Regions from separate parts of the Clostridioides sp. LIBA-6822 genome, predicted to be linked through region 1. Evidence: riboswitches for the same ligand, from Rfam matches in the RefSeq annotation. Region 1 holds a riboswitch; each other region holds the start of a gene.
The links. Region 1 has a riboswitch for cyclic di-GMP ahead of ACTG48_RS15930 (M60 family metallopeptidase). Riboswitches for the same ligand answer to the same signal wherever they lie in the genome.
Positions count from the first base shown of each region.

Region 1 (4,304 bases):
GATGGCTTGAGTGCAAGTGGTTTAGCAGGAGCATTAAACGCACCTATTTTAATGACAAAACAAAATCAAATCCCAAATACTACTATGGAAAGATTAAACAAAGCAAATACTATATATATAATAGGTTCAGAATCGACAATAAGTAAAAATGTTGAAAATCAGTTACTATCTAAAAAGAAGGTTGTACAAAGAATATTTGGTGAGAATAGATTTGATACAAGCATAAAAATAGCTGAAAAAATCAAAGAAATCAAACCAATAGATAAAGTAATTATAGCTAATGGAATTACAGGAGAAGCAGATGCAATAAGTGCATCACCAGTAGCAGCAAGAGATGGAGTACCTATAATACTTACAGATGGAAACAGTGTAGGATTTGATACAACAGGTCTAAAAAGTTATGCACTTGGTTCTAGTGAGATAATAAGTGATGAACTGGTTAAGAGTACAAATTCTGTTAGATTGGGTGGGACAGATAGATTTGATACCAATAAGAGAGTTATACAAGAATTCTATAAAAACAGTAAAGAATTTTATTTAAGTAAAGGTATGCAACTAACTGATGCATTGGCAGCTTCTACAATAGCAAAAAATGCTCCTGTAGTTTTAGTTGAAAATGGTAGCAACAAGAGTATTTTAAGTGGTGCAGATAAATTGACTGTACTAGGAGGAATAAATCAAAATGTCATCAAGCAATGTATAAATCAAACTTCACCAAACCAACAAGGATTGTACTATAATCCAAATGATAAAGTATTTAAGGATAGGATAAAGGGAAAAATATATGCTCTTACAAAACAATACAGAAAAGAGAATGGAGTAAGAGAGTTATCTGTAGCAAGTAGATTAGAAGGTCTAGCAAATGACTGGTCTAATTTAATGGCAAATAAAAAGACTTTATCTCACACTATAAATGGTAAAAATTCGTATTCTACTTTTTTGAAGTATCTAGATTGGAGTGAGATTAAGCCTGGATACATTTCTGTTCAAGGGGAAAACATAATTAAGTATAAAATCCCAGATAAGCCTGTATATACGAATAGAGATGCAGATGATATAGGAAACTTTATTTTTAATGAGTGGAAGACAAATCCTGAGGAAGGTACAAATATGTTACATAAGGGATATGAAATAATGGGATTTGGATTAACTATGACAGGTGATAAGACTATATATGCAACACATGAGTTTTATGGAAGATATAAAGAATAGGTGTTTATAGAGATTTAAATACTTTGATAATAATATATAGATAAGCGCTGGAAATATGTAATAAGATAATAATTAGAAAATAACATATAAGTAATGTATTTATAATGATAAAGAATATTTATATTAACATAATAATATAAATATTCTTTTTTTGTATTTTAACATAAAAAAATTGTATTAAAAAGTTTAAATATAGTATAAAATGGGTATAAAAGCATTGAAAATTAAATGGCAAAATTAGGGAAATCTAATGACGCAAAACTATAGGGATTAAAGCTTATAAAGCCATATCAGCCAGTTGCTAAAAAGAGCAAGTTCTTTTTATTTATAATAAAGATTCTCTTTGAGTGTCTTTTTTTATTGTCTGAAACTATAGCATTTAAATTCATGGAAAATTAAAGATTTATTGAGGGAGGATTGTTATTTCATGAAAAAGGCAATATCTTGTGTACTAGCAGTGTCCATGTGTAGTGCACCATTGAATGTTTTTGCAGAGCCTATATTAGAGGGGAAACTAAGGGCAGTTGAAAAATCAGTTACAGAAAAGCTAAAGGGGAATCTAGAAGTGGATTTAAATTTTTCACTTCCAATCAAAAATAATGAATCAGAAAGTATAACTGATATACAGCTACAATTAAAAGATGGTAGTAATAATAGTGGGATAATAAAACTTGGAGGTAAAAATTCAGGAAGTATAAATATAGGAACAGATACTATAGAATATACTATCAAAAAATTATCTGCAAATAGAAGTGAAATAAAAGAAAAAGATGAAAATATATCATATTACAATATTATGTTCAGCAATTTACCTGTTGGAAAATACAAGGTAGAAGTCTCTGGAAGTGGATTTAAGAATAAAGAAGTTAAAGATATTGATATATCAAGTTATTCTCAAAGGGTTTTATTAAGTAATAGAGCAAGTGTAGATAATAAAAATAAACCTTTGAACTATGAACTATTTTTAATGGGTGATGTAAATGGAGACGGAAAAGTAGATAAAAATGATTATAATGAAGTTTTAGAAAACATAGATTCAAATAAAAAAGAATATGATTTAAATAGAGATGGGAAGGTAGATATTGCTGACTTAGACTATGTACATAAAAATCTAGGGCAAAATGAAAATGCAAATAGTCTAGAAAGTATAGTACCGACCAATCCTATAGTAGATACAAGTAAAGTAACATTAGAAGAAAATAGTGATACAAATATTCAGGGTACTGTAGAAGATTTGTTTAGTGGAGAAAACAATGGAGTTACAATATCTCCAGCAAATAAAGATGATAAAATATCAGAAGAAAAACCGGCAGTGATGGATATAGCTTTATCAGAAGCTCTTGATATGGAAGTCATAAATATTAAAGCTCCTGAAGGGAGTGCTCCAGCAAAAGGAATAGTTGAGATTACAGATAAAGATGGTAATGTTCAAGAGATTCCTTATGAAAATAAAGAGTATGTAAAAACTTTAAAAGAGGAACAGCAAGAAGAAGTAAATAATAAAGAAGAAAATACAGAGCAATCTGATAATAACTCAGATAATACTCAAGAAGAAAAAAATGATAAAGAAGAATCAAATTCTAATACAAATGAACAAGAAAACAATGATAAAGAAAGTTCATCAACTGATAAATCTGATTTAGACAAAGATACACCAAAAGAAGATAATAATATTAGTAAAGATGATAACTCTACGACATCTACATATAGTAGGTCAGCTTTAGAAACATATGCAGATGTTCAAAATAGCGATATAGTGATAAATCTTGGCAAACAAGTAGCAGTGAAAAAGATAACTATAAAAATAACAGCTACAACTGCTAATGATAGAAATCTTGCAGAAATATCTAAAGTTGAGTTTTTAAATAATGTTTATAAAGAAATACCAAAGCCAGAAATGAATATACCAAAAATTAATAAAATAGCAACTAGTACTGCTGTTGGAAATGAAAAGGTATCTTTTTATTGGAACAATGAAGTAAATGTATCTGCATATGAACTTATATTAGATACGATTGATAGTAAAGGTAAAGTATTATCAACTAAAAAATTACAAACTAGCAAAAATACTATAGAAGTTAGAGATATAGAAGCATATGGATTATATAGAGTTAGCATACAATCTTTAAATGGAGATTGGTCTAGTGGATACAAAGATGCAACATCAGAGAATTTAGATGGAGTACCAGAAAATGTAGACTCAAACTATAAGCCAATACAATTTAGTCCAGATAGTATATTAGAATTTCAAGTTGTTCCAGATACAAAACCAGAGCCACCAGAAGGCATAAGCATTAAAGGAAGATTTAAAGCTCTTGATGTAAGTTGGAAAAATCATAAACAAGCTAAAGATTTTGATTTATATTACAGAGAAAAAGGTTCTAATGGCTCTTGGATAAAATACAATGATAAGCTTATTCGTGGAACAAGTTCAAAAATAGAAGGGCTTAAGGATAATACAACATATGAAGTTAGAATGACAGCTACTAACCACTTGGGAACTAGTGGAATGTCTAAGATATATCTAGGCACAACTGAAAGTGTAGATGCACCAACAACGCCTAACTACAGATTGATTAATACTCCTAAATCTGATGCTGGATTTGGAATACCAACTAATCATATAGTTGATGTCACTTATCCAGCTAAATATGATGCAAGTGAATATAGTGATAAAAATCCATTTGATAAATTTAATATAGTAGATGGAGACTTTACAACACATTGGACTTTCTCAGAATACAATGCTGCTGAGGGAACAAATAGAGGGCCAGTCATAACCTTTGATAAAGCATATACTATGGATACTTTTATGGCTACACCTAGATTTGATGTTTCTGATAAGACAATAAACGACTTTGAGATACGCTATTGGGATGAAAATGGTCAATTACATAATTTAGGCGATGTACCTTTTGAAACAAAGACAGACCCTGTAAATAATAATAAATACGTAATGGTTAGATTAAAAGAACCAATAAACGCGACTAAGATACAAGTTAGTGTCTGCTCATCTTATTCATATAAATCTAATATATCAGAGCTTAAATTCTATGAGTATGACAGTATAGAAAAAGAGGTAAGAGACTTAT
Region 1 covers NZ_CP196995.1:3,332,696-3,336,999, reverse strand. Annotated here, with positions in the region: gene ACTG48_RS15935 (cell wall-binding protein Cwp9) at 1-1,212, shown strand, start outside; cyclic di-GMP riboswitch class I at 1,433-1,518, shown strand; gene ACTG48_RS15930 (M60 family metallopeptidase) at 1,640-4,304, shown strand, end outside.

Region 2 (4,304 bases), 1.2 Mb from region 1:
TACTCCAATGAAATTTACCTGATTTGAATATTTTATATTTTGAAATACTTTTTTGTAATAACTCGAATACTGCATCAATTTTTAGGTTATTTGCTACACAATCATCATATAAAATATCAGAAAAGCTTTGTTCATATTGTGCTAAAAACAACTTTATTACTTCATTAAATATTTCATCCTTTGATTTAAAATAGTGATAAAACATGCCAACTTCTCCACCAACACTATCTAAAATCATTCTTATAGAGGTGTTCTCATATCCATACTCTAAAAACAACTTAAGTGCATTATCAATAAGTTCATCTCGTTTACCACCATTTAATATTCGTTTTCGTGCCATTTTTGTATCTCCTTTTAAACAGCATATTATTCCGTTCAAATTATATCATGCTATTAAATAAACATCAATAATTAACAAAACGTTGTTCTTTAAATTACCATCTAATTAATAATAAAATCACATAAAACAACTATATAATTTTCATTGTTGTATTTAATAAAATTTCTTCTTCTTTCTTTTAATAAATATTAATATAACTAAAACTATAACAACAAACATAACTATTATTGACAGTACCAATTTTGATAAAATATTATATCTCCTTATACCTCGACTTTTGTGTCTATTTAGAATTCCATGTCCATAAGTTTTAGTTCTTGTAGTCCTTTTTTTTAATTTCACTCTACTTTTACTAGATTTACTACGTTTGTGTCTACTTTTAGATTTAATAGTTTTAAACCTAGTATTATTAGATTGATAACTCTCTTGTGTTGAAGAAATGTATACACTAGAATCAGTAATAACTTCTGCCTCAACTTGTAATGGATTTATAATGCTGATTATAAGTAAAAAAGATATAATTACTCCAATCAACTTTTTCTTTTTTTTCATATTTTCCCCCTCATAAAAACTTATATCTAGTTTATTATAGTATATATTAAAGTAAAAATTACAAAATTTTTCAAATTTCTTATATGTTTTCTTATCTTTAATATATTTTTATTCTGTAAAGTTTCTCTTTTGTTAAAATTCTTTAAATTAATAGTAAATTATGATACTTAGTACACAAAATACAAATTAAATCTACTTTCAACTAAATTTTCCATTTATAATTAAGATAGCTTAATTAATTTATTCTGTTTAGTATTAAATGATGATTTTTACAAAAGAAAAAGAATCCTATGATTAGGATTCTTTTTCTGAGATTTATTAGTGTATTTAAAGCTTACTAGTATCCAATTATGATAAACTTAAACATTCTTCTATATACTGGTTATATACATATCCAGAATATCTTTTTCCACTTTTATCAATATTCACTCTTGCCCATTTCCCAACACTATAACATACTTCAACTTTAAAACCATCAGGAATTGTAGTTATAATTCTAGAGTCTAATGTTCTGTCATTTCTAAGTTCTAAACTTAGACCATTTGTTCTTATATTTCCTACATAATTCTTTTTTCTATCTTTTACCATGTTGTTACTATTGTTTTTAACATTGTTTAATTTTTCTAAATATTTATAAAGTAACCATCCTTTGTCATAATTACTTTCAACTTCTGCCCATATTCCATCAACACATTTTAGCTTGACAATTTTACCTTCTGGTATACTTTTCAACTTCATACTATTTATGTCTGGTCTTTCTCTTAAATTTAATTTAATTTTAGTCTTAAAATTGATGCTAGATTCGCCAAAATTTTTTAACATTAATTCAGATATCATCTTAAGCCCTCCTCTTGCCAAATATTAAGTTATTAAAAATATATACTTTCAACAAATACTTTTAACAAAAAGAATCATTATCTTTTTGGCAACTGGCTGACATGACCTTTATTACATAAAGATTTTAGTCCCTATAGCTTTGCGTCATTAGATTTATCTAATATTGCCTATATCTGAATAATAACATAATTTGAACAATTTAAAAATAATATTACCTCAAATTTTATATTAATTAAATATAAATTAAATTTTTAATTAATAATAAGCAAAAAATACCTTTATATTTATTAATTTAATTATTATTCTTCATAATTCATCTAAAAAATAGTAATTTATCTATGATACTATTACTTTTAACAAATCTTTTTTAATAAATATTAATACATAAAAATAATCAATAATTTTTTATATACTTAATTAATATTAAAAATTATTGATTAGTAAAAAACTAAAAATAAAATATATTAATTATATTCTTTTTTAAAATTCTTACTAATTTCTTTAGGGTATATTTTGTATAAACACTTTATCATAAGAAGTTTATATTTTACTTTTTTAATAACTTGACAAAATAGTAATATTATTATATTATGGTTATAGACCGACGGTCAGTTTAATTTTTATATATCTATGACTAATATAAAATAAATCTAAAATATTCAATACAAAATTTTTAAGAAATGAGGATTATTTATGCTTAAGAGAATATTATTAAAAGATTTAACTCGAAACAAAGTGATAACAATTACTCTATTTATTTTTATTTTGCTTGCATCAATGCTGGTATCTAGTGCAACGAGCATCATTATAGAACTAACTCATTCCATGACTTCTTTGTTTCAAAAATCCCATGCGCCTCATTATGTTCAAATGTATTCTGGCAAATTAAATCAAGAAGAAATTGACAAGTTTTCAGCTAAAACTCCATATGTAAAAAAGCAACAAACTACTGAACTTTTAAATATAAATGGAGCTAATATTTTTTTAGGAAATAAAGGAGAAAATCAGGCTAATAGTGTACTAGAAAATAGCTTTACAAAACAAAATGATAAATTTGACTTTCTATTAGATATGGAGAATCAAATAATGCAAATACAAGATGGGGAAATAGGAGTTCCTGTATACTATATGAAACAATGCAATTTAAAAATTGGAGATAAAATAAAAATTATTAAGGGTAGTTTCTTTATGGAATTTACAATAAAAGATTTTATACGTGATGCACAGATGAACCCTTCTCTTGTTACTTCAAAGCGTTTTTTAATCAGTGATAATGATTGGGGCACTTTAAAAGCTACTATAGGGGAAAGCGAATATCTAATTGAATTTCTATTAAATGATATAAATAAAATTAGTGAGTTTGAAACACTATATCAATCAACTAAGCTCCCACAAACAGGTACATCAATAACTTATTCCACTTATAAACTACTAAATGCTTTGTCTGACGGAATTGTAATTGCTATTGTCATCTTAATTAGCATTCTTCTTATTACAATTTCTATTTTATGCTTACGATTTACTTTAATTACAACGATTGAAGAAGACTACAGAGAAATTGGTGTTATGAAAGCCATTGGTATTCAAAATAGTAACATCCAAAAACTATATTTGATAAAATACGTATTAATTTCATCTTTTGCAAGTTTTCTTGGCTATATATTGTCGTTATTCATAGGAGTTTTTTTTACAAAAAATATTTATATTTATATGGGAACAGTAGATAAAGATATCTTTAGTATTCTTATTCCATTTATAAGTTCAGTTCTTGTATTTGTAGCTATTGTATTCTTTTGTAAACTTATACTTAAAAGATTCAAAAAAATATCAGCAGTTAATGCATTAAGAAATAATCATTCTACAAACTCTGTAATACATGGATATAGCTTACAGCTATACAAAACCAAAATGACAAATGCCAATATATTTCTAGGGTTAAATGAAGTAGTAAGAAAATTTACTGTCTATGGATTGCTTTGTTTTGTCTACATGATTTGTATTTTCCTCATGATTGTACCACTTAATTTTCTAAATACTATTCAATCACCTGAATTTATTACTTATATGGGCGCTGGTAAGAGTGATATTCGTATTGATTTATCACAGACAAATCAAACCCAACATCTTTTTAATTCTATATTACAAAAAATTAACGATGACAATGATGTTGAAAAATATGAATCCTTTACAACAAGTTCATATAAAATAAAAAATAAAAATGGCAAAGTAGAAAATATGAAAATAGAAAATGGAAACTTTAAAACTTTCCCACTTACATATGTAAAAGGTTCTGCACCAACAAAAGAAAATGAAATTGCACTATCTGTTATAAATGCAAATGAACTAGAAAAAAGTATTGGAGATAATTTATCTATTTTCTCAAAAGGTAAAGAGTTAACTCTTACTGTTAGTGGCATATATCAAGACATTACACATGGTGGTAAGACTGCAAAAGCTATGTTACCATCTAACAAAGATAATGTTTTATGGCATGTCATAAATTTAAATTTAAAACCTGGAGTCAATGTAGCAGATAAATTAGAACAATACAGTATTGGTTATTACCCTGCTAAAG
Region 2 covers NZ_CP196995.1:2,178,466-2,182,769, forward strand. Annotated here, with positions in the region: gene ACTG48_RS10455 (TetR/AcrR family transcriptional regulator) at 1-340, opposite strand, end outside; gene ACTG48_RS10460 (hypothetical protein) at 494-892, opposite strand; gene ACTG48_RS10465 (SH3 domain-containing protein) at 1,241-1,729, opposite strand; cyclic di-GMP riboswitch class I at 1,814-1,907, opposite strand; gene ACTG48_RS10470 (FtsX-like permease family protein) at 2,423-4,304, shown strand, end outside.
Region 2: it holds a riboswitch for cyclic di-GMP, as region 1 does, so the genes downstream of both, ACTG48_RS10465 (SH3 domain-containing protein) here and ACTG48_RS15930 (M60 family metallopeptidase) in region 1, are expected to answer to the same signal.

Region 3 (4,304 bases), 1.8 Mb from region 1:
ACAGTTTCAATTTCATTATAATGATTATATATTTTTATATAATATTCATGGTATTTTTTTATATTTTTCTTATTTCCTTTAAAACGTTTTTTTAATTTTCTATTTTGATTCCAACTTATCAAGTTCATAAAATCCTCCATAAATTCATATACAATATACTTTAATTTATAGCATATTTAAGAACTTATATCAGCAATTTGTCGAACGATTTTTAGATGAAAATAGAGCAAGACTACATGAGAAAAATTCACATATATTTATTCTGATGATGTGTGGTCAACGATGGATAGAGCTAGAGCGTTTGTAAAAGCTAGACATAGATTTAATACTTATATTATAGTAAAAATCTTAATAAATAAGTTATAATATAGATATAAGTTGTATGTAGAAAGATTCTAACAAAGGAGATGATACTATGAAATATAAAATACGATATATTTTAGTAGGAATATGCTTAATGTTGTGTATATATCTTACAACATTTATAAAGCCTACAATAAATTTTTCAGCTAAAATAAATGGTATCACTACTGAGGATTATAAGAGAATAAAAAAAGAAGAACAGGGTTTACCAATAAATGTAGATATTAAGCGTTTAAAACATGTTGATATTCAAGTTAAAGTTAAATCACCAAACATATTAATAAAAGATATAAAATTTAATTCAGATGGTTTTTACGATTTTCTGAGGGATAATGAAAAAGTTAGGATGTTGGGAGATAGTATTGTAACATATAATAAAAAACATACTGAAACCCTTGAAGTATACTTAGAAAGCGCTAATGATAAAGAATTAAAAGATATAATTGGAAATTTCAAATATGTAATATCATGGAAAAATATATGGAATTATCAAAGCGAAGAAATATTCTATCTAAAAGACTATTTGAAATAGACTAGAAGGTAGCAATTAACTCTAGTTACTACCATACTTGTGTCTAAAAAATATTGGTATATGTTAACTTATATAATAAGTTGGAGATATATTATTAATGTGAGGAGATTAATTATGAAGAGGATAAAGTTAGTATTAACAACAGCATTATCTATTATTGCAATGTTTCTAATATTACATTCAACGCCTGCACTAGCACTAAAGACTCATGTATTTTTTAATGGATATTTCAAAGAAGCTATTACTACAGGAATAGTTGATGATGAGTTTCATAACAAAATAGACAAAGAAAAGTTGTCAAAAGAAAATGCAAAATGTTATACATTAACTAAACCTCCAATTGAGAAAGCTACAGAATCATACTTGAGAAATTATAAGGTCACTAAGAAAAGTCCTTTATATTTTGCTGAATATTATGGAGATTGTTAAACGTTATAATAATTTTTTATAGTATTTTCTCATAACTATTTAATTATATTGGTTGACAAAAACAGTATGAAATCATACAACATTAGATAAATCAAAAGAAGATGATAGGGTAATCCTATTACCTTCTTTTGATTATCAATTCTATTAGTATTTTATAAATAGTTTATACAGTTATATACCTCTTTCTAATTAAATAATATAAGGTTGTTGTTATAATAGCTGCTAATATCATTGCTATTATTGTAATGTCTAATCTTCTTGTAAATAAGCCTATTGCTATGTATTCAAGGCTCATTGCATAGCGATAAAGAACTTCCAGTTTAATGGTTCTTTTTCTATCTATATCTCCATATATTGATTCTAATTTATTAAAATATTTTTCACTATAAAAACCAATCTTAACTTTAATTAAAGATATTATTGTAGTTGCTATTATAATTCCTATTCCAAGAAACATAAGATAGATATTCTGAGTTTTCATAGTAGAGACCTCCTTTATAATATGATTTTATATATAATCGCCAACTTATAATTAGATTAATTTTCTTAATCAAAGTATATCAGTAACACAAGTATAAAGAGTATCTAAAATATTACAAATATTAACAGGTTATCTAAAAGTATAGTAAAAGTTGTAATAATAAAGCGAACGAAAATTATCATACTAAAACATAAGACGTGTTATAATTGTATTAGATATATACATTAACATACACTAAGCACTCTTTTTATTATGAGTGCTTATTTTTTTGAAATACATTAATGTATAAAAACTATCAGGGACATGACTTATCATATCTTAAAAACGATTTAAAGGGGTCTTTTTCATAGACCAAAATATATGATATAATAAAAAAATAGAAGTGTATTGGTAGTACACTTCTATTTCTGTAACTAAGCATTCTCATGTCGAGGAGTGTTTTTTTCATTTATCCAAACAACATTATTTACTTCATCAATAATTATCTCATATATACTAGCAATAAAAAAAGACTCTAAAAGAGTCTTTCCCGAAAAATCTATATATTATAATATAGTTATATTTTCTGCCTGATGACCTCTAGCACCTTTAACTATATCAAAGCTTACTTTTTGACCTTCTTCTAGTGATTTAAATCCTGAAGTTTGTATAGCTGAGAAATGAGCAAATACATCCTCTCCACCTTCTACTGTTATAAAACCAAATCCTTTTTCATTGTTAAACCATTTTACTATTCCATTATTCATTAAAAATACTCCTATTAACCTGTATCAAGATATACTTGATTTAATTGTGTATTACCACAAATACTATTGTATCATAGATTAATAGAAATGTCTACTTAATTATATTTTTTAGTTAACATTTTTGGTTATTCTTAATATTAAAAATATATTTGAGCGTTTTATATTGCTATAGATTAATAGAAATGTAGATAAAACTAAAAAGGGTTCTCTAGAAAACAAAATCTATTTAATTATACTTACTCACCAATATCATAACTTGATGAAAACAATACTCTACTACATTTTATCCGTACTCTAGTATAAAATCATTTAACTGTGTATTTAAAAAATTACAATAATCATATGAACTATCAATATAAGCAGTCAACATATGTGTACACTTATACATTTTATGTCTAAACATATGAATTATTATCCCCCTAAAAAACTTTCATAAAAACAAAAAGAACAATATTTTTTTGGCAACTGGCTGACATAATTTATAAGAATTTTATAAATTTTAGTTCCTATAGGCTTTATGCCACTAAATTCCTCTAGTTTTGCCAATTTAGTTTTATTCTACAATTTAATAATACAATGCAATTAGTTATTATTCAACATATGTGTTTGAAAATTGAATAAGTTTATAGATATGAATAATATTTTTTATATATAAAAACAAACTAAATAAGTAGAATATATGGCAAATTTTACCTGTAGTTTTTGTGTTAAAAAGCTCCTATCATTAGTTTAAGTTAGACTGAATGAGGGAGCGACACAAGATGGAAGAAGAAATGTTAATAGAAAAATTATTAAGAGCAGAACTAATATTAATGGAGTATTTATGGAAAAAAGATTCTATAATATCTAAAAAAGAAATTGTAAAATATATAAAACAGAGGTATGGATGGCATAAAAGTACAATAAAAACACTATTAAAAAGATTGGTTGATAAAGGTTATTTGGCTAGAGATATTATAAAATTTCAATCTCATTATAAAATAACAATAGATAACGAAGAATATTACGCTTTTAAGAAAAAGGTACTAAAATCTAGTAAAAGTAGAAAAATAATGCGTTTTCTTACTACCACACATAAATCTATAAGCAAAGATAAGTTAGATTCACTAGAAGAGTATTACAGTAACTTAAAAGAATGATATGGTGAAAATTGGGTGGTATTATTTACCTTAATTATCTTGTTTGGAAAACTTTATTAAGATAGAATTTTATTTATATATGAATCGACAAGAGGGTATATATAACGTGAAAATTAGTAAATTACCAGAAGCGGAATTAAAAGTTATGAGATATATTTGGGAATCATATAGAATATTGACATCAAGAGAAATTGTTGAAGCCATGGAACAAAAATATAAATGGAAAGACACGACTACATTTACAGTATTAAAAAGATTGCAAAGAAGAGAGTTTTTAGAAACAGGGAAAATAGATAAACGTACTCACTATAATGTACTAGTAAAAGAAAAACAATATCAGAGATTTGAAACAAGAGAATTCATAAAAAATATACATAAAAATTCAATTAGAAGTTTGATTTCAGCATTACATAAAAATGATGAGAAAGTAGATGAAAAAAATTAAATGAGTTAGAAGAATATTTTAAGAGTTTGGAAAAAGATGATTAATAAAAAATATAGTATTATTTAATAAAAAAATGGAGTAGCAATTTTTTGCCACCTATTTGCCGCCCAACTTATTATATAAAATTAACTATAAATAAAAATATAAGATAAAATAAAAACATTGATTT
Region 3 covers NZ_CP196995.1:1,564,115-1,568,418, forward strand. Annotated here, with positions in the region: gene ACTG48_RS07515 (hypothetical protein) at 1-128, opposite strand, end outside; gene ACTG48_RS07520 (hypothetical protein) at 416-895, shown strand; gene ACTG48_RS07525 (hypothetical protein) at 1,010-1,324, shown strand; gene ACTG48_RS07530 (hypothetical protein) at 1,488-1,805, opposite strand; gene ACTG48_RS07535 (cold-shock protein) at 2,351-2,551, opposite strand; cyclic di-GMP riboswitch class I at 3,009-3,105, opposite strand; gene ACTG48_RS07540 (BlaI/MecI/CopY family transcriptional regulator) at 3,313-3,690, shown strand; partial or broken gene ACTG48_RS07545 (BlaI/MecI/CopY family transcriptional regulator) at 3,797-4,179, shown strand.
Region 3: it holds a riboswitch for cyclic di-GMP, as region 1 does, so the genes downstream of both, ACTG48_RS07535 (cold-shock protein) here and ACTG48_RS15930 (M60 family metallopeptidase) in region 1, are expected to answer to the same signal.